4 regions of the Streptomyces sp. 8N616 genome follow, and region 1 is predicted to be linked to each of the others. Evidence: riboswitches for the same ligand, from Rfam matches in the RefSeq annotation. Region 1 holds a riboswitch; each other region holds the start of a gene.
What was found. Region 1 has a riboswitch for cyclic di-AMP ahead of ACTWQC_RS23730 (M23 family metallopeptidase). Riboswitches for the same ligand answer to the same signal wherever they lie in the genome.
Positions count from the first base shown of each region.

Region 2: another riboswitch for cyclic di-AMP. It lies ahead of ACTWQC_RS22620 (transglycosylase family protein); the one in region 1 lies ahead of ACTWQC_RS23730 (M23 family metallopeptidase).
Region 3: another riboswitch for cyclic di-AMP. It lies ahead of ACTWQC_RS11445 (M23 family metallopeptidase); the one in region 1 lies ahead of ACTWQC_RS23730 (M23 family metallopeptidase).
Region 4: another riboswitch for cyclic di-AMP. It lies ahead of ACTWQC_RS29040 (NlpC/P60 family protein); the one in region 1 lies ahead of ACTWQC_RS23730 (M23 family metallopeptidase).

Region 1 is NZ_JBQQBY010000027.1:17,625-25,070, reverse strand. Features, by position in the region: gene ACTWQC_RS23755 (MCE family protein) at 1-340, shown strand, start outside; gene ACTWQC_RS23750 (hypothetical protein) at 346-900, shown strand; gene ACTWQC_RS23745 (hypothetical protein) at 931-1,704, shown strand; gene ACTWQC_RS23740 (hypothetical protein) at 1,766-3,142, opposite strand; gene ACTWQC_RS23735 (SpoIIE family protein phosphatase) at 3,250-3,492, shown strand; cyclic di-AMP (ydaO/yuaA leader) riboswitch at 3,707-3,876, shown strand; gene ACTWQC_RS23730 (M23 family metallopeptidase) at 3,889-4,974, shown strand; gene ACTWQC_RS23725 (aldo/keto reductase) at 5,149-6,090, shown strand; gene ACTWQC_RS23720 (PrsW family intramembrane metalloprotease) at 6,142-7,446, opposite strand, start outside.
Region 2 is NZ_JBQQBY010000025.1:15,779-23,224, forward strand. Features, by position in the region: gene ACTWQC_RS22590 (MurT ligase domain-containing protein) at 1-353, opposite strand, end outside; gene def (peptide deformylase) at 541-1,080, shown strand; gene ACTWQC_RS22600 (TetR family transcriptional regulator) at 1,196-1,840, opposite strand; gene ACTWQC_RS22605 (acyl-CoA dehydrogenase family protein) at 1,990-3,216, shown strand; gene ACTWQC_RS22610 (TIGR03943 family putative permease subunit) at 3,262-4,035, opposite strand; gene ACTWQC_RS22615 (permease) at 4,032-5,123, opposite strand; cyclic di-AMP (ydaO/yuaA leader) riboswitch at 5,620-5,796, shown strand; gene ACTWQC_RS22620 (transglycosylase family protein) at 5,800-7,020, shown strand; gene ACTWQC_RS22625 (cupin domain-containing protein) at 7,169-7,446, opposite strand, start outside.
Region 3 is NZ_JBQQBY010000010.1:71,661-79,106, reverse strand. Features, by position in the region: gene ACTWQC_RS11460 (DNA gyrase/topoisomerase IV subunit A) at 1-1,619, opposite strand, end outside; gene ACTWQC_RS11455 (M16 family metallopeptidase) at 1,861-3,213, shown strand; gene ACTWQC_RS11450 (M16 family metallopeptidase) at 3,231-4,598, shown strand; cyclic di-AMP (ydaO/yuaA leader) riboswitch at 4,807-4,968, shown strand; gene ACTWQC_RS11445 (M23 family metallopeptidase) at 4,984-5,751, shown strand; gene ACTWQC_RS11440 (GntR family transcriptional regulator) at 5,915-6,616, shown strand; gene ACTWQC_RS11435 (HPr family phosphocarrier protein) at 6,750-7,031, opposite strand; gene ACTWQC_RS11430 (bifunctional acetate--CoA ligase family protein/GNAT family N-acetyltransferase) at 7,149-7,446, shown strand, end outside.
Region 4 is NZ_JBQQBY010000039.1:21,125-28,570, forward strand. Features, by position in the region: gene ACTWQC_RS29020 (MOSC domain-containing protein) at 2-841, opposite strand; gene ACTWQC_RS29025 (IPT/TIG domain-containing protein) at 977-1,522, opposite strand; gene ACTWQC_RS29030 (NlpC/P60 family protein) at 1,905-3,026, opposite strand; gene ACTWQC_RS29035 (hypothetical protein) at 3,297-3,650, shown strand; gene ACTWQC_RS29040 (NlpC/P60 family protein) at 3,732-4,856, opposite strand; cyclic di-AMP (ydaO/yuaA leader) riboswitch at 4,895-5,064, opposite strand; gene pcrA (DNA helicase PcrA) at 5,316-7,446, shown strand, end outside.

The sequences.
Region 1 (7,446 bases):
CAACTCCGACGAGCCGCCGGCGTGCCGGCAGGGATACGGCAGCACCAAGCATCGCTCCCCCAAGGACACCAGCGAGCGGCAGGCGAACACCTCGGTCCGCTGCACGGAGCCGCGCGGCAGCAAGACCTCGGTGCGCGGTGCGCAGAACGTCCCGCAAGCGGGTGGCTCCGCCTCCGGGAGCCAGGCCGATCTGGCGTCGTACGTGGCGCCTTACGACCCCGCATCCGGCCTCGTCACGGGACCGGGCGGAGGGGCCGTCCAGATCGGCTCGACCGGGGGAGAACAGAACGTGTTCGGAAAGGACTCATGGCAATGGCTGCTCGTTGGACCGATGGCATGAATGTCATGAATGTCCGGAACCTGGCCGCCCGCGCCGGCGGGCCGCCGCTCCGCCTGCTGGCCAGGGGGGTGCGCTCTGCGCGCCGCAGCAGGGCGTTCCCGGTGGGGCTTGCCGTCGCCGCCGTCCTGCTGCTGGCCCTCTCCGGCTACCTCGGCGTGCAGAAGTACGAGCACCACCAGGCGGACCGGCGCGACCAGCAGGTCCTGGCCGCCGCCCGCCAGTCGGTGCTCAACTTCACCTCGCTCGACTACCGGCACTACGACCGGGACAGCAAGAACGTCCTGGACGGCGCCACCGGTGACTTCAAGCAGCAGTTCGCCGAGCAGAACAAGCAACTGACCAAGCTGGTGGCCGCCAACAAGTCGGTCTCGCAGGGGCAGGTGCTCGAGGCGGGGATCATCCGGGCCGGCGACAAGACCGCCCGGGTCCTGGTCGTGGGCGACAGCAAGGTCACCAACGTCGCCGCTCCGAAGGGGCAGGCCCGCAACTACAGGCTGCAGCTCGACCTCGTGCGCGAGGGCGGGCGATGGCTGACGTCCAATGTCGAATTCGTCGGCTGACAGCCAGTAAAGCCAGTAAGGAGAAAGACCGTGGCGAAGCTGTCCGTTCGAGGGAGTGCCGGGAGCGGCACGACCCGGTCCCGTTCCTCCTTCGCCGCGGCTGCCCGTGCCGCGGCCAAGCGAGCCGAGAAGGCGCACGGTCCGGCCGCGGAGGAGGAGGCCGTGCCGTCGTCGGGACGTACGGGGCTGATCGACGCGCCGGAGGCGGAGGCGGAGACGCCCGCGAAGGCGGCCGCTGAGCCGAAGCCGAAGCCGAAGCTGAAGCCCGAGTCGGATCAGAAGGCGAAGCCGAGGCCGACGTGGCTTCGCTCCGGCCTGATCAGCGCCGTACTCGCGGTCCTCGTCGTGGCGGGTCTCGCTGCGACCGCCGTGCTCGGGTGGGACTACCGGGACGCCGAGCGCGCGAACGAGGCCCGTACGGAGGCGCTCGCGGCCGCGCGCAAGGCGGCTCCGGCGATCCTGTCGTACGACTACCGGCACCTCGACCGCGACTTCGCTGCGGCGCGCAGCCACATCACGGGCGCCTTCCAGGACAAGTACCGGAAGACCACCTCGACCGTCGTCGCGCCCACCGCGAAGCGTTACCACGGGGTCGTCAAGGCCACGGTGGCGAAGCCCGCGTCCGGCGACGAGGCGGCTTCGGTGGTGTCCGCTTCGCCGGACAAGGTCGTCGTCCTGCTGTTCATGAACCAGGTCACCAACAGCACCCAGGTCTCAGGCCCGCGCCTCGACCTCAACCGGGTGCGGATGACCCTGCAGCGGACGTCCGACGGCTGGAAGGTGAGCGCGGTCGACGCGCTGTAGGCGGGACAGGCGGCACGGGCGGGAGTGGATAGGCGGGACCGGCGGGCGAGGGCGGCTCGGGTCAGAACCCTCCGCCGAAGTCGCCGCCGCCGAACCCTCCGCCGAAGTCGCCGCCGCCCCCGAAGTCGCCCGAGTTGAAGTCGGAACCGGAACTGTCGCCGCCGCTATAGTCCCCGCCGTACCCGTCGTACCCGTACGCGTACGGCCCGGTCAGCATGCTGCCCAGCAGCGTGCCCGCCAGCAGCCCCGGCAGGATGCCGCCGCCGAAATAGCCGTAGGCCCACGGCCCGTACGCCGGTCCGGCCTCCCAGTACGGCCTGCGCCCGGACGCCGTCTCCACCTCGCGCCCCATCGGCTCCTCGCCGTCCTCGAGGCGCGCCGCGTCCGCCGCGCACACCGGCACGGTGCGCTCCTCGCCGCCCGACGGCGCCCACTGCACGTCCTGGACCGACGGGCCGTGCCGCGGGTCGAAGAAGCACGGCACCCGGCGCTCGGGCAGCGGCTCGCCGTCCCGCCGCGCCTCCAGCGTGGCCAGCGAGAACCGGCCGTCCTCCAGCGACTCGGTCACATCCCGTACGTCACTGGGCCGCCGCGCGCGGTCCATCGATGCCTTCGCCTTGTCGTACGAGTCCAGGGCGCGGGCGTAGTCCTCGCGCATCGCGTCGTCCGTCTTCGGTGCCGAGGGGTCGAAGTCGATCCGCTCCAGTTCCTCGCCGAAGGCGGTGATGTCCTCGTCCACGACCGGGCGGAGCGTCTCCAGCTGCGCACGGTCCCGCTCGGCCCTGCGCTGCTTGCCCCGGCGGCTGACCAGCAGGGCTCCGCCGCCGACGGCCGTGATCAGCACGCCGAGCGTCACGAGCAGGCCGGCCGCGCTGACGCCGGTGCCGTCCCCGGTGCCGGTGCTGGTGCCCGAGCCGCCGCTCCAGGTGGCCGGGGCGTGGCCGTTGGCCTGCTGCAGGGCCTGATCGACGAAGCCGTTGACCATGGCGCTCACGTCGCCGGGGTCGGAGCGCTCCACGGCGCCGGAGAGGTTGGAGACCGCGTTGCGGGACATCACCGAGGAGTCGGCGCCCGCGTCGAACCGGTCACCCAGCGCGACCGCGTACACGCCGGTAATCCCGACCTTGGTCCGCAGGTCCTGGAGCAGCGTCGACGGCTGGAACTCGGAGGCGCTGGGCAGCACGGCGACGAACACCGGCTTGTCCGCCTTCTCGATCTTGTCCGCCAGCGCGTCCGCATCGGCGGCGGGCAGCTGCCCCGAAGCGCGCGGATCGACGTAGACAGGGCCCTTCTTCAGGGCGTTCGCGGCGCTGTCGAGCCCGTCCGCGGCCCGCGCCCCGGGAGCCATGACGGCCACCAGTACGAGGGCGGCGGCGAGCACCGCCAGCACCGGCAGAAGCAGGGTGCGGCCCGCCCAGGACCTCGCTGCGGTGTTCATATCTACGAAACTACTCCAAAGGCGCAATTTCGGGCTCCTCGGTGTGCAGGGAAACCATCCCGGGGCCAGGGCAGGCGGCGCGAGGGCCTGCACCCGTACGAGACCGGGTGGACGAGTTCGCCTTCCCCGGGGGCGCCGCGCTGCTGCTGTTCACGGACGGAGTGACCGAGGCGCGGAATGCGGAGGGCGCCTTCTGCGACCCGGGGGAGCGGCTGCGCGGCCGGCGGTTACCCGGGCCAGACGCGCTGCCGGACGCGCTCGTGGCGGACGTACGGCGGCATGCGGCGGGCGGAGTGCCGGACGGCATGGCGATGCCGGCGGTCACCCGCCCCGCCTCCTACGTTCCGTAACCGCGCGCATCCCTGCGTATAACAACTGACGCACGATCAGGGGAGCGGTGTTTTCAGGCGTGGGGGCAACTCGCCCGAATTGGCGGCTTCCTGTCCTGATTGGTCCCTCGGGATTTCGTTAACGATCACACCGAACGGCTTGGAATCACGTCCCGCCGTCTATTAACGTTCGATAACGCAGCGCGGTCGTCCCAGCCGCCACAAGAGGTGGCACCGTGCGCCTACGCCGAATCCCGCACCACCAGCACCACCTGCACGACCTGCACCAAGGGAACCGGGGAACCACCACCTTGGGGTGAATCGGGCGCCTCTCCGGAGGGGCCCGTAGGAGACCTTCCTGCTCCGAACCCGTCAGCTAACCCGGTAGGCGAGAAGGAAGGAAAGGAGTGCGCCCGAGTGGCGTCCAACAGGCCTGTCCCCGAGATCTCGCCCGAACCCTCCGGCACCCAGAGCTTCGACTTCGGGCCGGGCGGATTCGGTGAGTTCGGTGAGGACTACCCGGCCGCCGGTTCCGGCGACTGGAACCCGACCACGGATTCCCTGGCCCCGGTGCGCGGCAGGCACCGCGTCGTCAAGCAGCGCGGTGGTGGCATGGCCCGCAGCGGCGCGGTCCTCGGGGTCGGCGTGTTCGCCGCCGTCGGTGCGGGCGGCATGGCGAGTGCGCAGGACAAGCCGCCGGTCTCCATCTCCATGCCGGACCTCTCGTATGTCTCGGACAAGCTCCCCGACGCCAAGGCGCTCCCCGGCATCGGCTCGCTGATATCCGACGACGCGGACAGCGTCGGCGACGGCACCGTGACCGCCGCGGCCCCGCTCTCCCAGGCCGGTCTCACCGACGAGGAGGCGGCCGAGGGCGCCGACGCGGGCGAGGCGCTGCGCGCCCGCATCATGCGCCAGGCCGAGCAGCAGCAGACGGCGGCGGAGACGGCGGAGCGCGAGGCCGCGCAGAAGGCCGCGGCGGAGAAGGCGGCCCAGGAGGCCGCCGAGGCGAAGGCGGAGGCCGCCGCCGCGAAGAAGGAGGCCGAGCGGAAGGCTGCCGAGGAGGCGGCGCGCAAGGCCGAGGCCGAGCGGCTCGCCAAGCTGGCCCGCAGCTACAGCCTCCCCACCTCCTCGTACACGCTGACTTCGAGCTTCGGCGAGTCCGGCTCCATGTGGTCCAGCACGCACACGGGCCAGGACTTCGCCGCCCCGACCGGGACCCCCGTCAAGGCGGTGCACGGCGGCACGATCACGGAGGCCGGCTGGGCGGGCTCCTACGGCTACCGGATCGTCCTCACCCTCGAGGACGGCACCGAGATCTGGTACTGCCACCTCTCCTCGATGACCCAGACGTCGGGCGAGGTGACGACGGGCGAGACGATCGGCCGCGTCGGCGCCACGGGCAATGTCACCGGCCCCCACCTCCACCTGGAGGTACGGCCGGGCGGCGGCGACCCGATCGACCCGGCGGCCTGGCTGCGCGGCAAGGGCCTCTCGCTCTGACGTCCGTACGGTTGCTCTGACTTATCGCACCCTGTTCGTCGGCAGCCCTGGTGCAAACCCCCCGACACCAGGGCTGTCGGCTTGCCTGCGTGTCCGCGTCCCCGCTTCTCAGTCCGCGTCGCTGTGCGGGCACGGCCCGGAATAGCCCGGCGCCGGGCGGCGTTGATCAGCCGTATGGCTGACAGGAACAAGATCATCGGTGATCTGACCGTCCACCCCCTCTCCCTCGGCGGCAACGTCTTCGGCTGGACCGCGGACGAGGCGCAGTCCTTCGCCGTACTCGACGCGTATGCGGAGGCGGGCGGCAACTTCCTCGACACCGCCGACGTCTACTCGGCCTGGATCCAGGGCAATTCCGGCGGCGAGTCCGAGACCGTCATCGGCAACTGGCTGGCGGCGCGCGGCAACCGCTCCGAGATCGTCGTCGCCACCAAGGCCGGCGGACACCCGGACTTCAAGGGCCTGGCCGCCGGCACCATCAAGGCGGCCGCGGAGGAATCCCTCCGCCGCCTGCGGACCGACTCCATCGACCTCTACTACACCCACTTCGACGACCCCGGCGTCCCGGTCGAGGAGATCATCACCGCCCTCGACCAGCTGGTGCGGGAGGGCAAGGTCCGGCAGATCGGCGCCTCCAACATCTCGCCCGAGCGGCTCGAGGCGTCGCTCGCCTTCTCCGACCGCGAGGGCCTGGCGAAGTACGCTGCCCTCCAGCCGCACTACAACCTCGTCTCGCGCGATACGTACGAGGGGCCGCTCGCGGACGTCGCGGCCCGCCACGGACTGGCGGCCGTCCCGTACTCCGCGCTCGCCTCCGGCTTCCTCACCGGCAAGTACCGGGCGGGCGCGGCGGTGGACAGCGCGCGGGCCGGGCGGGCGGCCCAGCACTTGGAGACGGAGCGCGGGCGGCGCGTGCTGGCCGCGCTCGACGAGGTCGCCTCGGCGCGGGGCGCGGAGATCGCCACGGTCGCCCTGGCGTGGCTGGCCGCCCAGCGAACGGTGGCTACCCCTATCGCCAGCGCCCGCACCCCTGCCCAACTCCCCGCCCTCCTGGCGCTCGCCGACCTCGAGCTGACGGACGCGGAGGTGGCCGTGCTGACGGCGGCATCGGCCTGACCGTTCCCCACCCCGCCCTTCCCCAGGGCGCAGTGATGCGCCGGAACTGCCCTAAGGGCGGGTGGGTGGGTATGGGCGGGCCGTGGGTGCGGGTGGGTGGTGGTGCGGGCCCGGGCCGGGGCCGTAGTACGGCGGCGGCGCGTAGCCGTACGGCGGCGGGCCACCGTAGCCGTGGGGCGGCGCCCACTGGGGCGGGACCCACGGGCGGGCCGTCAGCAGCGCCGCATGCGCAAGCGCAGGCTGCGCCAGGTCCTTGCGCTGCCACAGGTGGTGCAGCAACTCCTGCTCACGCGCCACGAAGTCCGCCCCCGCCGCACCCCGGTGCGCCCGCTGCCGCAGGAACGCCAGCGCCGTGGCGAACGCCTGGTACTCCGCGACCGCCCGCGCCGCCGCCTTCCCGTGGTGGCGCCGCGCCACGTCCCGCGCGATCGCCCGCGCCCGCATGGACGACAGCGCCTGCGGCTCCTGCGGCACCAGCCAGCCGGCCGCCACGTATGCGGGCAGGTGGCTCCGTACGGTCCTCAGCTCGCTGCCGCGGGACCAGATCACCAGCCACGTCAGCAGCCCGAAGACCGGGACCATGAACATGCCGTAGACGGCGATGAAGCCGTACCCGCCGAGGCTGGTCGAGCCGTTCCAGACGGCGTGCAGCACGATCGCCGTGAGCAGGCCGGCGAGCGGCACCAGGACCCGGCGGGCGCGCTGGCGCGGCGCGGCGAGCGCGGCGACACCGAAGCCGATGCCCGTCAGCGCGGTGAAGAGCGGGTGCGCGAACGGCGACATCACGATGCGGATGAAGAACGTCGCCGCCGTGACGGACTGAATGCCGGACGAGCCGAGGGCCTGGTCCTCGCCGAAGGCGTTGCCGAGGTAGAGGATGTTCTCGGTGAAGGCGAAGCCGGTCGCCGTGATCCCGGCTATGACGACGCCGTCGACGATGCCGTCGAAGTCGCGGCGGCGGAAGACGAAGAGCAGGAGCAGCGCCGCGCCCTTGGCGCTCTCCTCGACGACCGGGGCGATGACCGTGGCCCCCCAGGTCTCGGCCTCCGTCGCGGAGTCGGTCTCGACGCGGGTGGCTATCCACTCCGTGGCGAAGCCGTTGGCGATGATCGCCACGAGCGTCGCGGCGCACGCGCCCCAGGCGAAGGCGAAGGCCAGGTTCCGCCAGGGCTCCGGCTCGACGCGGCCGAGCCAGCGGAACGCGGCGATCATCAGGGGGACGGGCAGCACGGCGAGCCCGAGGCCGACCAGGAAGCCCTCGGTGCCGGTCTGTTCGCGCACGAGGGCGAGGATGACCAGGCCGCAGAGCGCGAGCAGGGTGATCAGCGTGCCGAAGCGCAGTGCCTTGCTGTGCCG
Region 2 (7,446 bases), on a different contig from region 1:
TTCTCGTCGACCTCGATGACGCCGAACCGGGCGTCGGAGCCGCCGGCGAGCGCGGAGGTGATGCCCGCCGGCATGTTCGCGCCGAGCGCATTGGAGACCACCGGGCCGCTGGCCCGCAGCGCCTCGGCGATCAGCCGGGTCGTCGTGGTCTTGCCGTTGGTCGCCGACACCAGAACGACGTCCAGGTGCTGGGCCAGCCGGGCGAGGAGGTCGGGCTCGAGTCTGAGGGCCACCCGGCCGCCGATCACCGATCCGCTTCCGCGGCCCGCCGCCCGCGACACCGCCGCCGCGGCCTTGCCCGCCGTCACGGCCAGCTTGGCCCGCGGCGACAGCGGCTCCGAGTTGCCTGCCATCGTCCTTGTTCCTCCTTGCATCCGGCGCCGCGCCCGCCCCCGGTCCGTCGGTGGAACGCCCCCCTCCGCGCCGAATCGCCAGCCGGGAGGCTTCGGTAGAGGGTCAGCCTATCGAGATCCTCCCGTGGGCCAGAACCCGCAACCCCCGGCCGACCTGCCGGTCCCGGCCCGGACCTACCCTTGGGCTGTGCGACACAGTGTGATTCCCGGCAGTTCCGGACTCGTGCGGCCGATGCGGCTGCTGGGAGATCCGGTGCTGCATGCCCCCTGCAGGCCGGTCACCGCCTTCGACGGGGCCCTCACCCAGCTGATCGAGGACCTGTACGCCACCATGTACGCGGCCCACGGCGTCGGCCTCGCCGCGAACCAGGTCGGCCTCCCGCTGCGCGTCTTCGTATACGACTGCCCCGACGACGAGGACCGGCGGCATCTCGGCCATGTGGTCAACCCCCGTCTCGTCGAGGCCGACGGCGTGACCGTGACGGGCCCTGAGGGCTGTCTCTCCCTCCCGGGTATCGAGGCCGGGACGCGCCGCTTCGACCACGCGGTCGTCGAGGGCGCCGACCGGACCGGTGAGCCGGTGCGCGTCGAGGGCACCGGCTTCTTCGCGCGCTGTCTGCAGCACGAGATGGACCACCTGGACGGCAGGGTCTTCACCGACCGCCTGAGGGGCCTGCGGCGTCATCGTGCACTGCGGGCGGCCCGCCGCGCGCCCTGGGCCTCGTAGGCCGCACAGCGGGACGTACGGTGGGGCGGAACAGCGGGCCGTACCGGCTACGGGCGTACGGCAGGGAAAGCAGGAGTCGTCCGGCAGGGGGAAGCAGGGGACGTACGGCCGTACGTCAGAAGCCGGGGCCGCCCATCCGGTCGCCCGCCGCGGCCAGCCGGCCCCAGAGCAGGTCGGCCAGGCTGCGCACCAACTGGGCGCGGGAGCAGGGGCGTTCGCGCAGCCACCAGTCGCCCGCCGCGTGCATCATGCCGACGATGCCGTGCCCCCAGACCCGCGCCAGCTCGTCGCCCCCGGGGCCGAGGTCGACCCGCTCGGCGATCACCTGGGCGAGCTCCTCGCCCATCCTGCGCAGCAGCGGGGCGGAGTGGCGGCCCACGTCGAAGCCCTGCTCCCCGGGCTGGGTGTCGTCCGAGGGGTGCATGAGGAAGCGGTAGACCTGGGGCCGCGCCTCGATGGCGGCGAGGTACGTGTCCAGCGTGTGCTCGACCCGGTCGCGGCGGTCCGTGGGGGCGTCGAGCGCTGCGCGCAGGCTGTCGAGCAGGGCGTCGGTGTGGCGCGCGGCGAGGGCACGGTACAGACCGCCCTTGTCGCCGAAGTGGCGGTAGAGGATCGGCTTGGTGATCCCGGCCTCGGCGGCGATGGCGTTCATGGAAGCGCCGGGCCCGTCGCGCAGCACCACCCGGTCCGCGGCCTCCAGCAGTTCCCTGCGCCGCCGCTCCGTGGCGCGCTGCTGATCATCCCGCTGACTGGTCTCCATGAGGTGTCTCCCCGCCCGTCCGCTTGCTCGTGCACGCGCAACGTAACACCTGGCCACGGGGGGCAACGGGAGGGGAGTGGGGAGTTGACAGGCTCTACTGGCTGGTAACACACTGCGGTTACCGCAAGTAACAAGCAGGTGGAGGGGACATGGCCGAGTTCACGCTCGAACTCAACGACGACCAGAAGGCTGTCCGGGACTGGATCCACGGCTTCGCCGCGGATGTCATGCGGCCGGCCGCCGCCGAGTGGGACGAACGCGAAGAGACGCCGTGGCCCGTCATCCAGGAAGCCGCCAAGATCGGCCTGTACTCCCTCGACTTCTACGCCCAGCAGTTCTTCGACCCGACCGGGCTCGGCATCCCCATGGCCATGGAGGAGCTCTTCTGGGGCGACGCGGGCATCGGCCTGTCCATCGTCGGCACCGGCCTCGCGGCCGTCGGCGTCCTGGCCAACGGCACCGAGGAGCAGGTCGGCACCTGGATCCCCCAGATGTACGGTGACGCGGGCGACGTCAAGGTCGCCGCCTTCTGCTCCTCCGAGCCCGACGCGGGCTCCGACGTCGCCGCCATGCGCACCCGTGCGGTCTACGACGAGGCCAAGGACGAGTGGGTGATCAACGGCACCAAGACCTGGGCGACCAACGGCGGCATCGCGAACGTCCACGTCGTCGTCGCCGTCGTCGACCCCGGGCTCGGCTCCAAGGGCCACGCGTCCTTCATCGTGCCCCCGGGCACTCCCGGCCTCTCCCAGGGCCAGAAGTTCAAGAAGCACGGCATCCGGGCCTCCCACACCGCCGAGGTCGTCCTCGAGGACGTCCGCGTCCCCGGCCATTGCCTGCTCGGCGGCAAGGAGAAGCTCGACGAGCGCCTCGCACGCGCGCGTGAGCGGGCGAAGGCCGGCGGCGAGCGCGTGAAGAATGCCGCCATGGCCACCTTCGAGGCCTCACGTCCCGCCGTCGGCGCCCAGGCCGTCGGCATCGCCCGCGCCGCGTACGAGGTCGCGCTGGACTACGCGAAGACCCGCGTGCAGTTCGGCCGCCCGATCATCGACAACCAGGGCGTCGCCTTCCAACTGGCCGACATGCGCACACAGGTCGACGCGGCCCGCCTGCTGGTGTGGCGCGCCTCCTGGATGGCCGCGGCGGGCAGGCCCTTCACCTCGGCCGAGGGCTCGATGTCCAAGCTGTACGCCGGGGAGGTGGCCAAGTCGGTCACGGCCAAGGCGATGCAGATCCTGGGCGGCAACGGCTTCACACGCGAGTACCCGGTGGAGCGTATGCACCGGGATGCTGCGATATACACCATTTTTGAGGGGACGAGCGAGATCCAGCGTCTGGTCATCGCCCGCACCCTCTCGGGCATGCCCATCCGCTGAGCGTCGCCGTGGGCGCACTGCGACGCCCGTGGACGGATCGCCGGATCAGGCCGCGGGCGGCGCGGCGTCCGCGTACGGGTTCGCGGGCTGGGGGACGCGCCGCACGCCGGCCACGTCGAGCGCCGCCGCGGCCGAGGGCGTGCCCACCGTGCCCACGGGGTGCCAGGTGCCGGTGACGGTGACCCACGCGTCGGCCGGCGGGGGAGCGGTGCCGAGCATCCGGACCTTGACCGACTGCGAGTCGGCTGCGCAGCAGCTCAGCACCAGGCGGGTCAGGTACCAGCCGCCGCTCTTGCCCGGCGTGACGAAGCCGGTCATCGAGACCGTACGGCCCTCCAGGCTCCGGCCGGGGTCCTGCCGCGCCCGCGAGCTGAAGTCCGACAGGGGCATGACGAGCGGGGACCCACCGGGCAGCGGGGAGAACCGCTCCCCGTCCGCGACCGCTGTGTCGCTCTCCCGCGCGGCGGTGTACGAGCCGAGGGCGGGCGGCGTGAAGAACAGCAGGGTGATCGCGGGGAGGAAGAGCAGCCAGGCGATCCGCGGGCCTTTGCCGTGATCGTGCCCGTGCCCGTGATCCGCGCCGGCGTCCCCGTCGGCGTCCGCGTCGTGGGCATCGGACCGGGCAGCGGGCTTGGCGAAGGGGAAGCCGTCCCGAGCCGCGCCCACCGTCCCCAGGGCGACCAGCAGCACGCCCGAGACGATCAGTAGCGGCCGCAGGCCCTCCTTCACGTACCGCAGATACACCTCGCTGAAGAGCGAGATGTGCAGCACTCCGGCGCCCGACAGCAGGAGCAGCAGCACCTGGACGTTCCGCCTCACAGCACCCACCACCCGGTCAGCGCGCTGCAGGCGACGGCCACCACGGCGGTGGCCGCCGAGAACCGTACGGCGAAGGCGCGTCCGAAGGTGCCCGACTGCAGGGCGATCAGCTTCACGTCGACCATCGGCCCGACCACCATGAACGCCAGCCGGGCGGTGGGGGAGAACCCGGTCAGCGACGCCGCGACGAAGGCGTCGGCCTCCGAGCAGACGGCGAGCACGATCGCCAGCGCGGCGAGGAAGATGACGGAGAGCCAGGGCGATCCGGCGAAGGTGTCCAGCACGGAGCGCTCCACGGCGACGTTGAAGGTCGCCGCGGCCATCGCCCCGAGCACCAGGAAGCCGCCGGCGTGCAGGAAGTCGTGCTGGAAGCCGAGCCGGAACTCCTCCCACCTGCTGTGTCCCGGCCGGTGCCCGGTCCGGTGCGCCGGCAGCCGCAGCCACTCCGCGCGGCCGAGGCGGATCCAGAGCCAGCCCATGACCGCCGAGGTCGCGAGCGAGGCGAGCAACCGGGCCGCCACCATCTCGGGGGCGCCCGGGAAGGCGACGGCCGTGGAAGCGAGCACGATCGGATTCACCGCGGGGGCGGACAGGAGGAAGGCCAGCGCGGCCGCGGGCGGCACCCCGCGGCGGATCAGGCTCCCCGCCACCGGCACGGACGCGCATTCGCACCCCGGCAGGACGACGCCCGCGGCGCTGGCGACGGGGACGGCGAGCGCGGGCCGCTTCGGCAGGGCGCGGCTGAAGACGTGCGCGGGGACGAAGGCGTTGATGGCTCCCGAGAGCGCGGTGCCCAGCAGCAGGAACGGCAGGGCCTGCACCGTGATGGCGAGGCAGATCGTCCGCCAGGCCTGCACGGCCCCGGGCTCCGGCCATCCGACCACCCCGGTGGCCGCCGCGGCCGCCACCGCGAGGGCGAGCGCTCCGGCCGCGGCGAGCGGCCACGCCCGGCGGTCGGCGCCCGTACCGCGGTCGGGGCCCGTACGGCGGTCGGGGTGCCCCACGCCGGAGCTCGTACGGGATGGGTTCGCACCGGCTTCCGGCGGCGCCTGTGACCTGGTGTCGATCAGCTCTTCCGCTCTCTGCACTCCGACTCCGCAAGATCCGCGACCGGGGTGTTCACGATAGCCGCGGGAGAGGGCCCGGCTGTGGCGCATCTCCGGAACTTGGTCCGCATTCATCCGTTTCGCCGGATAGATTCTCGGGCGGCAAAGAGGCTTCTAATGCCTGCAATCCACCAAAGCTGAATTCAGATGCCAAATCGGACAATTAGTCGGCCGGTGACCCATCTCACAAAGACCGCCGGTTAAATGTGACTTCGCGCACTCGAATGGCGGCGATTTTCCCAACTTGGTTACGGACTGCCCATTGTGAGAGCCGTTCAGTAGTAATGCCTATTGCTCTGGGACCAAGATCGGCAGCGCAGCGTGACGCATTACCGAGTCGATCTGTTCAATGGCGAATCAGGCGAATGCACGCCACTTGTGGCGAAGAAATGGATGTGTTTACTTTTCCGCTGCCTGCCCATCGAAAGGGGCGGGCGCCCTGTTGCCGGAGCGCCGAGTCCTGCCGCCGGCGGAGGGAGAAACGACAACGCACCACGGCAGGAGCGGGGGAACCAAAGGTAAGTGCCGTACCGCGCTCGGCGTGGTCCGGCTTGGGGTGAAGACGTGCCGCAGCGCTCGCCGCTGCGTAAGTCACGGCCGGGCAACTCCAGCCCGAACCCGACAGCTCACCTCGCAGGCGTAGGAGAGGAAGATCCCTATGTCTGCACGCGGACGTCATCGCCGCTTCAAGCCCGGCCGGATTTCCCGCGCCACTTTCGCCGCCGCCGCAAGCGGCGCCGGTATCGGTCTGTCCTTCATCACCGCCGGCCAGGCGAGCGCCGCCTCCGTCGACACCTGGGACAAGGTCGCGGAGTGCGAGAGCACCAGCAACTGGAGCATCAACAACGGCAACGGCTTCTTCGGAGGCCTGCAGTTCACGCAGAGCACCTGGGAGGCCTTCGGCGGCACCGACTACGCCGAGCGCGCCGACCTGGCCACCAAGGACCAGCAGATCGCCGTCGCCGAGAAGGTGCTCGACACCCAGGGCCCCGGTGCCTGGCCCGCGTGCGGCCCCAAGGCCGGCCTGGCCAAGGGCGGTCCGGCCCCCGCGATCTCCACCGGCGGCGAGCAGGCCCAGGGCAAGCCCGAGACCAAGCCCGAGACCAAGCCCGCCCCGGCCCCCGCCGAGGACAAGGCCGACACGGCGGACAAGGGCGCGGCGAAGCCCGAGTCCTACACCGTCGTCAAGGGCGACTCGCTCTACAAGATCGCCACCGCCAAGCACATCGACGGCGGCTGGCAGCGGGTCTACCAGGACAACCGCCAGGTCGTCGGCGGCGACCCGGACCTGATCCACCCGGGCCAGAAGCTGGCCCTGGGCGGCGGCAAGGCCGAGGCCGCGCCGCAGCAGCAGGCCCCCAAGCAGGAGGCTCCGAAGAAGCAGGCCCCCAAGCCCGCGGCGCCCAAGGCCCAGGCCCCGAAGCAGGAGGCCCCGAAGCAGGAGGCCAAGCCGGCTTCCGAGCAGAGCGCCTCCGGCTTCACCGCCCCGGTCTCCAACCCGGCCCTCGGCACGCCGTACCACCAGGCCGGCTCCATGTGGTCCAGCGGCTACCACACCGGTGCCGACTTCCCCGTGCCCACCGGCACTTCGGTGAAGTCCATCGGCCCGGGTGAGGTCGTCTCGGCGGGCTGGGGCGGCGCGTACGGCAACCAGGTCGTCATCCGCCACGCGGACGGCAAGTACAGCCAGTACGCCCACCTGTCCTCGCTGTCCGTCTCGCCCGGCCAGGCGGTGACCGGCGGCCAGCAGATCGGCCTGTCCGGCTCCACCGGCAACAGCAGTGGCCCGCACCTGCACTTCGAGGTGCGGACCGGCCCGGACTACGGCTCGGACATCGACCCGCTCGCCTACCTGCGTGCGCACGGCGTCAGCATCTGACACGGTTCGACGCGGCCGGAGTCTTCTCTCCTGACTCCATGAGGCGCCCGCTCCCTGCTATGCCGGGGGCGGGCGCCTCGTCGTGCTGTGCCGGTGTGGATACGGGGATGGATACGAGGGTGGATACGAGGTGGATACGGAAGACGGGTCACGAGCTGCGGCACAGGGCCCGGATGAGATCACCGTGCCGCGGGTAGCGCGCGGCCAGCTCGTCCGCCTCGCCGCCCTCGTAGTCCGCGGGGAGGAACCCGGGGGCCAGCGTGCATCCCAGGAGCGCGTGGCTGCCGCCGGGCCGCACCCGCGCGCCCATCCAGGTGCCGCCCGGCACGACGTACTGGATGTGCTGCCCGGCGCGCACGTCCTGGCCGAGCACCTCCACCCGCGATGCGCCGTCCCGCTCCAGGAGCAGCAGTTCCACCGGGTCCC
Region 3 (7,446 bases), on a different contig from region 1:
TCCGGGCCGAGCGGTTCGCCGTTCGCCGTACGGGCCAGCAGCCCGGTGGAGGACATCAGCACCCGGCACGGGTCGTCCGCGACCTGCAGCGGCACCGCCGCGACCTGGATGCCCGCCGACTCCAGCAGGACCGTACGCCGCGGGGTGCCGAACTTCTTCGCCACCTGGGCCAGTTCGCCGGAGACCACCTTGCGCAGCTCCGCGTCCGACTCCAGGATCCGGGTCAGCTCCTCGATCTCCACGCCGAGACGGTCGCGCTCCGACTCCAGCTCCAGCCGGTCGAACTTGGTCAGCCGGCGCAGCGGGGTGTCCAGGATGTACTGCGTCTGGATATCGCTCAGCGAGAAGCGGTCCATCAGGCGCTCCTTCGCCTCCGCCGAGTTCTCGCTCGACCGGATGATCCGGATGACCTCGTCGATGTCGATCAGCGCGACCAGCAGGCCCTCGACCAGGTGCAGCCGGTCGCGGCGCTTGCCGCGCCGGAACTCGCTGCGCCGCCTGACCACGGTGAAGCGGTGGTCCAGATAGACCTCGAGCATCTCCTTCAGGCCCAGCGTCAGCGGCTGGCCGTCCACCAGCGCGACGTTGTTGATGCCGAACGACTCCTCCATCGGCGTCAGCTTGTAGAGCTGCTCCAGCACGGCCTCCGGGACGAAACCGTTCTTGATCTCGATCACCAGGCGCAGGCCGTGGGCCCGGTCGGTGAGGTCCTTGACGTCCGCGATGCCCTGCAACTTCTTCGCGTTGACCAGGTCCTTGATCTTGGAGATCACCTTCTCCGGGCCGACCGTGAACGGCAGCTCGGTGACCACCAGGCCCTTGCGGCGGGCCGTGACATTCTCCACCGCCACGGTCGCGCGGATCCGGAACGAGCCGCGCCCCGTCTCGTACGCGTCCCGGACCCCGCTCAGCCCCACGATCTTGCCGCCGGTCGGCAGGTCGGGTCCCGGCACGTGCCGCATCAGGGTCTCGAGGTCCGCGTTCGGGTGCTTGATCAGGTGCCGGGCGGCGGCGATCACCTCGCTGAGGTTGTGCGGCGGCATGTTGGTCGCCATGCCGACGGCGATCCCGGAGGAGCCGTTGACCAGCAGGTTCGGATAGGCGGCGGGGAGCGCGAGCGGCTCCCGCTCCTGGCCGTCGTAGTTGGGGACGAAGTCGACGGTGTCCTCGTCGATGGACTCCGTCATCAGGGACGTGGCGGAGGCCATCCGGCACTCGGTGTACCGCATCGCGGCCGGCGGGTCGTCGTTGCCCAGCGAGCCGAAGTTGCCGTGCCCGTCCACCAGCGGCAGCCGCATCGAGAAGGGCTGCGCCATGCGCACCAGCGCGTCGTAGATCGACGCGTCGCCGTGCGGGTGCAGCTTGCCCATCACCTCGCCGACGACGCGGGCGCACTTCACATAGCCCCGGTCGGGGCGCAGGCCCATCTCGTTCATCTGGTACACGATGCGGCGGTGCACCGGCTTCATGCCGTCGCGGGCGTCGGGGAGGGCGCGCGAGTAGATGACCGAGTAGGCGTACTCGAGGAAGGAACCCTGCATCTCGTCGACGACGTCGATGTCGAGGATGCGCTCCTCGAACTCGTCCGGCGGCGGGGTCTTCGTACTGCGGCGGGCCATCGCGGCTGCTGCTCCTTAGAAACTGCCTTCAGCGGTGTGTTCCGGGCCCCTCCCGCGCGCCGGAGGCGGCAGCAGGAGGGAGGTTCTGACGCCGACCATTGTGGACCCACCCACCGACAGCGCGTTCCACCTACCCGTATGACCCCCGTACGGTACGGGAACTTCGCCAGGTGGCAGCACGCTTGCATACAGTGGCAGGACTCTTTACGACCTCTGCCATCCCGCGATCGAAGGGACGTACATGCCCATGGGTCACACGGCCACGCAACAGGCCGGTTCCGGCGGCCTGAAAGCGACCGAGCACCGCCTGGACAACGGTCTGCGCGTGGTGCTCTCCGAGGACCACCTGACCCCGGTCGCCGCGGTCTGCCTCTGGTACGACGTCGGCTCCCGCCACGAGGTCAAGGGCCGCACCGGCCTGGCCCACCTCTTCGAGCACCTGATGTTCCAGGGCTCCGCCCAGGTGAAGGGCAACGGCCACTTCGAGCTGGTCCAGGGCGCAGGCGGCTCCCTGAACGGCACCACCAGCTTCGAGCGCACCAACTACTTCGAGACCATGCCCGCCCACCAGCTCGAGCTCGCACTCTGGCTGGAGGCCGACCGCATGGGCAGCCTGCTGGCCTCGCTCGACGAGGACGGCCTGGAGAACCAGCGGGACGTCGTGAAGAACGAGCGCCGCCAGCGCTACGACAACGTGCCCTATGGCACCGCGTTCGAGAAGCTGGTGGCCATGGCCTACCCCGAGGGCCACCCGTACCACCACACCCCGATCGGCTCCATGGCCGACCTGGACGCCGCCTCCCTTGAGGACGCGCGGAACTTCTTCCGCACCTACTACGCGCCGAACAACGCCGTGCTGTCGGTGGTCGGCGACATCGACCCGGAGCAGACGCTCGCCTGGATCGAGAAGTACTTCGGCACCATCCCGGCCCACGACGGCAAGCCGGCGCCGCGCGACGGCTCGCTCCCGGACGTCATCGGCCGGCAGCTGCGCGAGGTCGTCGAGGAGGAGGTCCCGGCCCGCGCCCTGATGGCCGCCTACCGCCTCCCGCACGACGGCACCCGTGAGGCCGACGCCGCCGACCTGGCGCTCACCGTCCTCGGCGGCGGCGAGTCCTCCCGGCTCCACAACCGCCTGGTGCGCCGCGACCGTACGGCCGTGGCCGCCGGCTTCGGCCTGCTGCGGCTGGCCGGCGCCCCCTCGCTCGGCTGGCTGGACGTGAAGACCTCCGGCGGCGTCGAGGTCCCGGACATCGAGGCCGCCGTCGACGAGGAGCTGGCCCGGTTCGCGGAGAAGGGCCCGACGCCGGAGGAGATGGAGCGCGCCCAGGCGCAGCTGGAGCGGGAGTGGCTGGACCAGCTCGCCACCGTCGGCGGCCGCGCCGACCAGCTCTGCCGTTACGCGGTGCTGTTCGGCGACCCCCAGCTGGCGCTGACCGCCGTCGACCGGCTCCTGGCCATCACCGCAGACGAGGTCAAGGCCGTGGCCGCCGCCCGGCTGCGCCCCGACAACCGCGCGGTCCTCGTCTACGAGCCGACAGCACCCGCAGACAGCCAGGCCGACGACAACGCAGGACAGGAGGCGGCCCAGTGAGCGACGCCGGCCCCACCATGACCTTCCACCCGCAGCCGCAGGGCGGGATCGCCAAGCCCTGGGCCTTCCCGGCCCCCGAGCGCGGCACTCTCGCCAACGGCCTGACCGTGCTGCACTGCCACCGCCCCGGCCAGCAGGTCGTCGCCGTCGAAGTGAACCTGGCCGCGCCGCTCGACGCCGAGCCCGCGGGCCTGGACGGCGTGGCCACGATCATGGCGCGGGCGCTGTCGGAGGGCACCGACAAGCACACCGCGGAGGACTTCGCAGCGGAGCTGGAGCGCTGCGGCGCCACCCTCGACGCGCACGCCGACCACCCCGGCGTCCGCGTCTCCCTGGAGGTCCCGGCCTCCCGGCTGTCCAAGGCGCTCGGCCTGCTCGCCGACGCCCTGCGCGCCCCCGCGTTCCCGGACAGCGAGGTCGAGCGGCTGGTCCGCAACCGCCTCGACGAGATCCCGCACGAGCAGGCCAACCCGGCCCGCCGCGCCGCCAAGGAGCTTTCCAAGGAGCTGTTCCCGGCCACCTCCCGGATGTCCCGGCCCCGGCAGGGCACCGAGGAGACCGTCGAGCGCATCGACGCCGCCGCCGTACGGGCCTTCTACGAGGCGCACGTCCGGCCCGCCACCGCCACCGCGGTGGTCGTCGGCGACCTGACGGGCATCGACCTCGCCGCGGTCCTCGGCGACACCCTGGGCGCCTGGACCGGCACCACGGCCGCGCCCCGGCCCGTACCGCCGGTGACCGCGGAAGACACCGGCCGCGTGGTGATCGTCGACCGTCCCGGAGCCGTCCAGACCCAGCTGCTGATCGGCCGTATCGGCTCGGACCGCCACGACAGGGTCTGGCCCGCCCAGGTGCTCGGCATCTACTGCCTCGGCGGCACCCTCACCTCCCGGCTCGACCGGGTGCTGCGGGAGGAGAAGGGCTACACCTACGGCGTGCGGGCCTTCGGCCAGGTGCTGCGCTCGGCCCCGGACGGCACGGGCGCGTCCCTGCTCGCCATCAGCGGCTCGGTGGACACCGCCTCCACGGGCCCGGCGCTCGAGGACGCCTGGAAGGTCCTCCGCACGCTGGCGGCCGAGGGCCTGACGGACGCGGAGCGGGACACCGCCGTGCAGAACCTCGTCGGCGTCGCCCCGCTCAAGTACGAGACGTCGGCGGCGGTCGCGGGCACCCTCGCCGACCAGGTGGAGCAGCATCTTCCGGACGACTACCAGGGGCAGTTGTACGCGCGGCTCGCCGACACCGGCACCGTGGAGGCGACCGCGGCGGTCGTCAGCGCCTTCCCGTCCGACCGCCTGGTCACCATCCTCGTCGGCGACGCGTCCGCCATCGAGGAGCCCGTACGGGCCCTGGGCATCGGCGAGGTGAAGGTCGTCACTGGCTGACGGTGCGTCAGGCCCTCTCGCGGGAGTGACGAAGTACCCCGGAGCGTCCGTTGCTCCGGGGTACTTCCGTATGCCCGGTTTGTTGATGAGTCGGCCGTTTGTTGTGTGGTGTCGGCTACAAACGCCCTGATTTCTTTGGCGATTGAAAGATGTCCCGTTTAGCGTCGGTCCGGCTGTCCGGCCGACCACGCGCCGCACCCGCGGCTCCGGGCAGTCATCGCCGAGTCCCCGTACGGCGCGAGCCAGGGGAGCCGGGGACCCAAACTGTGAGTCCCTGGGGTGAATCGGGCGCCTCCTGGCGGAGGGGCCCGTAGGAGACCTTCCTGCTCCGAACCCGTCAGCTAACCCGGTAGGCGAGAAGGAAGGAAAGGAGCACCGCCGCCGCATGGCGTCGTTCACCCGTGCCACCGGGAAGCACCGCCGTCCGAGCCGTCTCGTCCGCTCGGGCGCGAACATCGCAGGCATAGCCACCCTCGCCACCACTGGCGTCGTGGCCTCCCTCGCCTCGGGCTCCGCGCTCGCCGCGCCCGCTCAGCCGCCCGAGGCCGAACAGACCGGGCTGCGCCAGGCGATCGTCATGGGCGACTCGCTCGCCGAGACGATCAGCGCCCAGGCGCAGGCCCAGCGGACCGCGGCCGACGAGGCCGCCGCGCGGGCCAGGGCCGAGGCCGAGGCCAAGAAGCGGGCGGCGGAGGCCAAGGCCAGAAAGGAGCGCGCGGCGCGCGAGGCCGAGCGCAAGCGGCTGAACGCCTTCGTGCTGCCGGTCGAGGGCAGCTACATCTCCACCGCGTACGGGGCGGCGGGCGGCGCCTGGTCCTCCGGGGCCCACACCGGCGTGGACTTCCACGCCGCGGCCGGAACCTCGGTACGCGCGGTGGGCGCGGGCACCGTCGTCGAGGCGGGCTGGGCCGGCGCGTACGGCTACAACGTCGTGATCAGGATGAAGGACGGCACGTACACGCAGTACGGCCACCTGTCGGCGATCCGCGTCTCCGTCGGCCAGAGCGTCACCCCGGGGCAGCGGATCGCCCTGTCGGGCAGCACGGGCAACACCTCGGGTCCGCACCTGCACTTCGAGGCCCGTACGTCCGCCGACTACGGCTCCGACATGGACCCCGCGGCCTATCTCCGCTCGCACGGAGTGCGTATCTGACCCGTTTCGTGGCCTGTTTCACAGCCGCTCTGGCCAAAAGATATCCATGTTCCGGCCCCGCCCGTCGGAAATTCCACCGCATTGCAATAGAGTCCCTGAACAAGCAGTGATCGAGCATGTTTCACGGGGATTAAAGCGGAGGACCGGCTATGCGGGGTCGGATGTGAACGGCGATGCGGTGGCCACGGGCCGCATTCCCGCGCACGCGGTGTGCCAGGCGATCCGGGACGACATCGTCTCCGGCGTGCATCCCCCCGGCAGCAGACTGACCGAGGAGGTCCTGGCCCGCCGGTACGGCGTCTCCCGCGTCCCGGTCCGCGAGGCCCTGCGCACCCTGGAGTCCGAGGGCTTCGTGACCACCCGCAGGCATGCCGGAGCCTGCGTCGCCGAGCCGTCGGAGCAGGAGGCGGCCGACCTCCTCGACATCCGTGCCCTGCTGGAGCCGCTGGGCGCCGCGCGCGCCGCACAGCGCCGTACCGAAGCGCACCTCAAGGTGTTGCGCGGGCTCGTGCGGCTGGGTCAGGAGCGCGCCCGCCGCGGGCACTTGGCGGATCTGCGGTCGCTGGGCGGCTGGTTCCACGAGACCCTTGCCCAGGCCTCGGGCAGCCCCAGCCTCGCCGCCCTGCTCACCCAGGTCCGCCGCAAGATCACCTGGGTGTACGCGTCGGACGCGCCGGTCAGGGCCGCCGACTCCTGGGAGGAACACGCGGCCATAGCCGACGCGGTGGCCCGGGGCGACGCCGACCGCGCGCGTGCCCTGATGACCGTGCACACCGAGCGCTCCCTCGCGGGCTACCGGCTGCGCCGCCCGGGCCATGTGAGAACTTCGAAACACTCCGTAAACAGATTGAGCGCGCAGAATTAACAGAGCTGCCGTATACAACGAGGGGCGAATTCCGCGCGGAAAAGAAAAGCGACTTCCGAACGACGGAGCCGCGGTGGCCATAAAGGTCCACCGCGGCTCGTTTGCGTATTCCGCCGAGTCGGGTCCGGACGGTTCAGACAGTCTCCGGAAGCTCTTCGAGACCCTCGGCGACCAGCTTGGCCAGACGGTCCAGAGCGATGTCGGCGCCATCGGCGTCCGACGCGAGAACGATCTCCTCGCCACCCTGGGCGCCCAGGCCGAGCACGGCGAGCATGGAGGCGGCGTTGACCGGGTTGCCGTCGGGCTTGGCGATCGTCACGGGGACGCCTGCGGCGGTCGCCGCGCGGACGAAGATCGAAGCAGGCCGGGCGTGCAGGCCCTCGTTCCAGCCGACGGTGACGCGGCGCTCAACCATGGTGCTGCCCTTCGGGTCGTGTCAGGTTTCCCGACGTTGTCTAGACCAGTAGTTCCGTCCAGTCTCTCACGGCTCACGGAGTGCTCCGCTCCGCCCTGCGCCCGTACGCTTGTCCCCATGCAGACGACGCCGGAACACGCCTACCCGGCCCACTGGGAGGCCGACGTCGTGCTGCGTGACGGCGGCACGGCGCAGATCCGGCCGATCACTCCGGACGATGCGCAGCGCCTGGTGCGCTTCTACGAGCAGGTCTCGGACGAGTCGAAGTATTACCGCTTCTTCGCACCGTACCCTCGGCTCTCCGACCGCGATGTGCACCGGTTCACCCACCACGACTACGTCGACCGGGTCGGCCTCGCGGCCACCGTCGGCGGGGACTTCATCGCGACCGTGCGCTACGACCGGATCGACGCCG
Region 4 (7,446 bases), on a different contig from region 1:
GTCAAAGTTCCGAATCACTCCAGGAACTGACGGACACCTCGTCCCCCACCGCCAGTTTGCCGGGCCGCAGCACGGAGAACTTCGTGCCGAACGCGACACCGCCCTCCGCCGCACGGCGGTACGTGGCGAGCGTGCGCAGCGGTTCGGGGCCCGCCTTGGCTCCGGTCTGCTGGTCGACCAGCGTGACCGCGCACCGGATCGCGAGCTTGGCATAGCCCAGTTCGGCGTTGCCGATGCTGATCCGGCGGGCGCGGTCCTCCATATGCGGCTCGTCCCACCCGTCGATCACGATGTTGGGGCGGAAGCGCGTCATCGGAAGTGGCGACCGGTCCGCTCGCCCGTCCGCTTGGGCGAGCCGCTGGTTCAGTCCGTCCAGCGTGGCTCGTGAAATGACGTGTACGGGGCTGCTGTCGGCATAGCCCGACGTGCCCGGGGTCCATCCGTCGGTCACGCGGTCGTGCTCCGGTGGCACCCGCACCAGCCTGCTCGGTGCGCCGAGCACCTCCGACAGCCACTCGGCCGCGGCGCCGCCCTGGTCGATGCCCTTGTACGGGGTGCCGAACAACTCCACGTCACGCCTGGCGGATGTCAGATCCACGTCGACGCGCAGGACGTCGGCGCCCGGCGCCCGAAGCGTAAGGCGCTCGCCGCCCGCACTGACCGCAGCGCGGATGACCGCGAGCCGCGGATCCCGTCGCTGGCTGCGGAACACACCGTTCGCGCCGACGACCATGAAGCTGCGGTCGTACGCGAGGCCCGCCTCTGTCAGCAGGGACTCGGTCATCGACGTGCCGGCGCACCCTTTGACCGGGTAGGAGATCAGTTCGACTACGACAGCCATCGGCTCACCCTACCGAGGCGGCAGCGAACGGTGGGCCTCGCCGATGGCAGGTGCCCCGGCGCGGGCGCGACACGGGAGGTGCCGGTCCGGCCGGGGCGCCTGCTTTGCCGGGGCGCCTGCTTTGCCGGCGCGGGATCACACGTAGGTGAAGCCGCCGTTGACGGTGGCGGTACCGGCCGGGGTGGTGACGACAACGGCTGCGTTGCCGGACACACCGGCGGGCGTGATGCCGGTGAGCACGGTGCCTGCGGCGTTGACGTTGATGCCGATGGCCGGCGCGCCGCCGACGGTGACGGTCGCGTTGGCGAGGTTGGATCCGGTGATGATGAACGCGGTCCCGCCCACGACTGGACCGATGGCCGGGTTGATGGAGAAGGTGACCGGTGGGAGCTGTGGCGTGGTGTAGGTGAAGCCGCCGTTGACGGTGGTGGTGCCGGCGGGGGTGGTGACGATGACGGCTGCGTTGCCGGACACACCGGCGGGCGTGATGCCGGTGAGCACGGTGCCTGCGGCGTTGACGTTGATGCCGGTGGCCACCGCGCCGCCGACGGTGACGGTCGCGTTGGTGAGGTTGGATCCGGTGATGGTGAATGCGGTCCCGCCCGCGACGGACCCGGTCGCCGGGATGATGGCATCGGCAACCGGCGGCAGCGGAGATTCGCTTTCCTGCATGGCGGACATGAATGACCTCCAACCTGCGGAGTTCGCCCAGCAATTGGGCTGCCCCGCCCTTCGAGATGTGTCGTCCTTTCAGGTTAGGCATGTCCGTCAGGTCAACGGGAGGCGCACATTCACCCTGGTGAGGCATTCGGTGAATGATTCGACAATATGAATAAGAGCCGTTAAGTAAAATGCTTTACCGGCGTGCGCCGCTCCGTTCCCGGGGGGTCAATCGTAAATTCTAGCGGCAACTCTGCGAATTTTGCGGGAAGTTGACGTTTTTCCGGTCCGCGATAAAGTCAATTCAGGGCAACAATTTCCATTGCCCTGCAACTGGGTCGCTTGTCGTGCGGACCGTGGGCAGAGCCAGGCTGGTCCTCCGCCAGTGGCCTGGGGCAGGTCGCTAGGCCGGTCGGGTCGCGCCTGCGAAGGGCATTTCGTCGATGGGGGCGACGCGGACCGGCGCGCCTGGCCGCGGGGCGTGGATCATCTGGCCGTCCCCGATGTACAGCCCGACATGGCTGACGCCGGAGTAGAAGAACACCAGGTCACCGGGGGCGAGTTGGGACCGTGAGATGCGCTGCCCGGCGTTGATCTGGGTGAAGGTCGTCCGGGGGAGCGAGACCCCGGCGGCCTTCCAGGCGGCCTGGGTGAGGCCCGAGCAGTCGTAGCCGTTCGGGCCGGTCGCGCCCCAGACGTACGGCTTGCCGAGTGCACCGAACGCGTACGAGACGGCGGTGGCGGCGCGGACGTTCGGCGCCCGGACCGGGCCGCGTGAGGCGCTGCGGCCCGCGCGCGCGGACGCTGCGGCGTCCGGGCCGTGACCGTCCCCGCCGAGGAGCTGCGCGCGCTGCTCGGCCGTCAGGCGGTCGAGCAGCTCCTCGGCCTCACGGAGCTTCTCCTGCACCGTGCGCTTGTGCTTCTCCAACGCGGCCTGGCTGCACCGCAGTTCCGCGACCTTCTCGCCCGCCTCGGAACGTACCTGCTCGATGTCGCGCAGCTGCCGCTGGATGCCGCTGACCGCGGCGGCCTGGCGGCTGCCCGCCCGCTCTACGGCGGCGGCGCGCTCGAGGTAGTCGTCGGGGGATGAGGAGAGCGCGAGCTGTACGGCGGGGTCGATGCCGCCCGAGCGGTACTGGGCGGTGGCGATCGAACCGAGCGCGTTCCGGGAGGCGTTCAGCCGCCCGGACCTGTGCGCGGCCTCGTCGCGCAGCCGGTCCAGCTCCTTCTGCGCCCTGCTGGTCTTCTCCTTCGCGCCGTTGTACTTCTCCGTCGCGGCTTCGGCTTCGTGGTGGAGCCGGTCGACCTCGGCCTTGACCTGGGCGGGCGTGAGGCTGGGCTCGGCCTGCGCAGCGCCGACGACGCCGGTTGCGCCTGCCGCGCTCGCGAGGGCGAGCGTCGCGGCCGTACGGGCTGCGGTACCACCTCTCATGCCCGTGAGGCCCGTGATGCCCGTGATGCCGGTGAACGTGCCGGTGAGCGTGCCAGTGAGCGATCGCTGCCTGGGCTTCCTGTGCGAGGCCACGGCGGCCGTCACTTCCTTCCTGCCTTTCCGGTGGCCGTGCGGGGGTCGCCACCGGGGCGCGTGGGGGCGCCTCGGTGGAGGACGCTAGACCTCCGTGTTACGGGCAGGTGTCGTGATGACCGGGATTGGAACGTTTAAGAGCGGCACTGAACAGAAGCGGCGGGTGAACTCCCGGGTGCTGCCGCCTTCTTGGTGCGGCCGTGACCGAAGCGGCGATTGAGGCGCACCTCGGTGGAGAGCGGTGCTACGGGCCCGGCTACGCTCCGCCGCATGGACGTACTTATCAGTGTCTTCGTCGGCCTGCACATCATCGGCATCGCGGCCCTGCTCGGCGGCTTCCTCACGCAGATGAAGGCAATGAGCGCCGGAACGGCCCGCTTCAACCCGGCCATGCTGCACGGCGCGCTGACCATGCTGATCACGGGCGTCGCGCTGGTCGGCCTCAACCAGGCCGACGACCAGGCCGTCAACAACGTCAAGATAGGCGTGAAGCTCGCGCTTCTGGTCGTCATCCTCGGCCTGGTCTACGTGAAGCGGGACGAGGAGAAGGTCGACAAGGCGGCATTCGGCACGGTCGGCCTCCTCACCATCGCCAACATCTTCATCGCCGTCCTCTGGACCTGACCTGCCGATCCGGCGGGGCGGGCCCCCGGGGCGCACGAACGCTCCCGGGGCCCCTCCCGCGCGGCTGTGCAGGCACGTGGGCTATGCGGGGCGGACGCTGCCGTAGATCGGCATGTACGTGATCGCCTCGGTGCGGACGTTCGCGCCCGGCTTCGGTGCATGGATCATCTGGCCGTCGCCTATGTAGAGCCCGACGTGGCTGATGTCGTCGTAGAAGAAGACGAGATCGCCCGGCTTCAGGTCCTCCGTGGCGACCCGCGTGCCGACCTTCACCTGGTCCCAGGTCGTGCGCGGCAGCGAGACCCCGGCGTACTTCCAGGCGGCCTGCGTGAGCCCCGAGCAGTCGTACGAGTTCGGGCCTGTCGCGCCCCACACGTACGGCTTGCCTATCTGGGCCCGCGCGAAGTCGATGGCCTTGGCGGCCTTGGTGGCGTACGAGTCGGCGCCCGAGTCCGTACCCGAGTCCGAGCCTCCGTCGGTCGAGCCGGAGCCGTCGTTCTGCTCCTGCTCTTGTTCCTGGCGCGCCTTCTCCGCCTGCTGCCGCGCCAGTTCCTCCGCCTTGCGCCGGGCCTCGGCCTCCCGCTTGCGCTCGAGCTCCGCCAGCCGCGCCTTCTCCTCGGCCGTCAGCTTCGACAGCAGCTCGCGCGCCTCCGAGAGCTTGCCCTGCACGGACTCCTTGGTGGTGCGGAGCTCCTTCTGCGACTCGGTCAGCGACGCGAGGCTCTCGGTGGCCTCGGCGCGCTTCTTCGACGCGGCCTCCTGCTCCGTCTGGAAGTCCTCGACGGCCTGCCGCTGCCGGCCGGTCATCCGGGACATCAGATGGTCCTGGTCGAAGTAGCCCTGCGGGTCGTCGGCGAGCATCATCGTCGCCGTCGAGGCCATGCCCCCGTTGCGGTACTGCGCGGCCGCGTAGCTGCCCAGCATGCGCCGAGCCTCGTTGAGTTTGTCCGTCCGCTTCGCGACGTCGTCGAGCAGCCGGTCGACCTTGGTGCGCTGCTTCTCGCTGCGCTCCTTGGCCTGGTTGTACTGCTGCGTTGCGGTGCCGGCCTGCCGATAGAGCTCGTCGACCTTCTTCTGGACTTCCTCGATGCTCTGCTTCGGCTCGTCCGGCGCGGCCTGCGCGCTCTGCGAGAGCAGGCTGACCGAGGCGAGGGCCGCGGTCGTCAGTCCGACGGCCGCGCGGCCGGAACCGGGGGACGTGAACATTCGAGTCCGCCGTTTGCGGTGCGACGCCAAGGCGCGCGACTCCTTCCGTGGACCGCCTACCGGGTTAGCTGTCGGGTTCGGGCGATCGGAAGGCTGCCCTACGGCCACCGCGCGCCGCCACGCTCTGACACGCGGGCGTGCGGGGGCCGATTCACCCCGGTCGTACGTTGGGTCCCCGGCTCCGGATGCCTTCGGGCGTCCTCAGGACGTCCTTCGGGCAGCGCCGGACTCGGCGGAGGCTGCCCGTGCCGACGCGGTCGCCGGCAGGGGGATCGGGCCGCCTGAGCGAGCACGGTAGCCAACGTGTGGGGCGGTTGTGAAGGCTGATGTTCGATATGCCCGAAACCTTTTCGTGACCTTTCTGCGGCGCGATCGTTTAGGGCGAAATGCGACCCTCCCACAGCGGAGGGGCGGGAACCGGCGTGGGCTGTCAGCCCCGCGGCCTAGACTCGGTGAACGATGAGCAGCCTCTTTGACGACAGCTTCCTGGCGGACCTCGAGCACCCGGCAGAGCCCCCGGCCGGACTCCCGGGGCCGGGTCACCCTGGCCACACGGGTCCCTCCGGCCACGCTGGCCACTCGAGCCACCCCGGCGAGGAACACCCGCCCCCGCCGCCCGAGGACAGTGGCCCGGAGGAGATCCCGGCCGGCCTCTTCGCGGGCCGCTTCGACGCTGCCGCCGACGAGGATGCGCGGGAGCGCTACTACCGCAACGGCGCCCCGCGGCCCGCCGTTGACCCCGCCGCGCTGCTCGAGGGGCTGAACGAGCAGCAGCGCGCCGCCGTCGTCCACACCGGCTCTCCGCTGCTCATCGTCGCCGGCGCCGGATCCGGCAAGACCCGCGTGCTGACGCACCGCATCGCGTATCTGCTGGGCGCGCGCCGCGTGCACCCCGGCCAGATCCTCGCGATCACCTTCACCAACAAGGCCGCGGGCGAGATGAAGGAGCGCGTCGAGCAGCTCGTCGGGCCGCGGGCGAACGCGATGTGGGTGTCCACCTTCCACAGCGCCTGCGTCCGCATCCTGCGCCGGGAGAGCAAGAAGCTCGGCTTCACCTCCAGCTTCTCCATCTACGACGCCGCCGACTCCAAGCGCCTGATGTCCCTGGTCTGCCGCGACCTCGACCTCGACCCGAAGCGCTACCCGCCGAAGTCCTTCAGCGCCAAGATCTCCAACCTCAAGAACGAGCTCATCGACGACGAGGACTTCGCGGCGCAGGCGAGCGACGGGTTCGAGAAGACCCTCGCCGAGGCGTACGCGCTGTACCAGTCGCGGTTGCGCGAGGCCAACGCGCTGGACTTCGACGACATCATCATGACCACCGTCCACCTGCTCCAGGCGTTCCCGGACGTTGCGGAGCACTACCGGCGCCGCTTCCGCCACGTGCTGGTGGACGAGTACCAGGACACCAACCACGCGCAGTACACGCTGGTGCGCGAGCTGGTGGGGACCGGGGAGACCGCGCCCGATCTCAACGTGGCCGAGCTGTGCGTCGTCGGCGACGCCGACCAGTCGATCTACGCCTTCCGCGGCGCGACCATCCGCAACATCCTCCAGTTCGAGGAGGACTACCCCGACGCCACCACGATCCTGCTGGAGCAGAACTACCGCTCCACGCAGACGATCCTCAGCGCCGCGAACGCCGTCATCGAGCGGAACGCCAACCGCCGCCCCAAGAACCTGTGGACGGAGGCGGGGGCGGGCTCCGCGATCACCGGCTATGTCGCGGACACCGAGCACGACGAGGCCCAGTTCGTCGCCGACGAGATCGACCGGCTGACGGACGAGGACGAGGCCAGGGCGGGCGACGTCGCCGTCTTCTACCGTACGAACGCCCAGTCCCGTGTCTTCGAGGAGATCTTCATCCGGGTCGGGCTGCCGTACAAGGTCGTCGGCGGCGTGCGCTTCTACGAGCGCAAGGAGGTCCGCGACGTCCTCGCCTACCTGCGGGTGCTCGCCAACCCCGAGGACACCGTGCCGCTGCGCCGGATCCTCAACGTCCCCAAGCGCGGTATCGGCGAGCGCGCCGAAGCCATGATCGAGGCGCTCGCGCTGCGCGAGAAGATCACCTTCGCGGAGGCGCTGCGCCGCGTCGACGAGGCGTACGGCATGGCGGCGCGGTCGGCGAATGCGGTCAAGCGGTTCAACACGCTGCTGGAGGAGCTGCGGACGATCGCCGAATCGGGCGCGGGACCGGCGACCGTGCTGGAGGCGGTGCTGGAGCGCACGGGCTATCTGGCGGAGCTCCAGGCCTCCACCGACCCGCAGGACGAGACGCGGATCGAGAACCTCCAGGAACTCGCCGCCGTGGCGCTGGAGTTCGAGCAGGAGCGCACGGAGGAGAACCCGGGCACGCTCGCCGAATTCCTGGAGCAGGTCGCCCTGGTCGCCGACTCCGACCAGATCCCGGACGAGGACGAGGGCGAGGGAGGCACCGGCGTCATCACGCTGATGACCCTGCACACCGCCAAGGGCCTGGAGTTCCCGGTCGTCTTCCTGACCGGCATGGAGGACGGGGTCTTCCCGCACATGCGCGCGCTCGGCGACACGAAGGAGCTGGAGGAGGAGCGCCGGCTGGCTTATGTCGGGA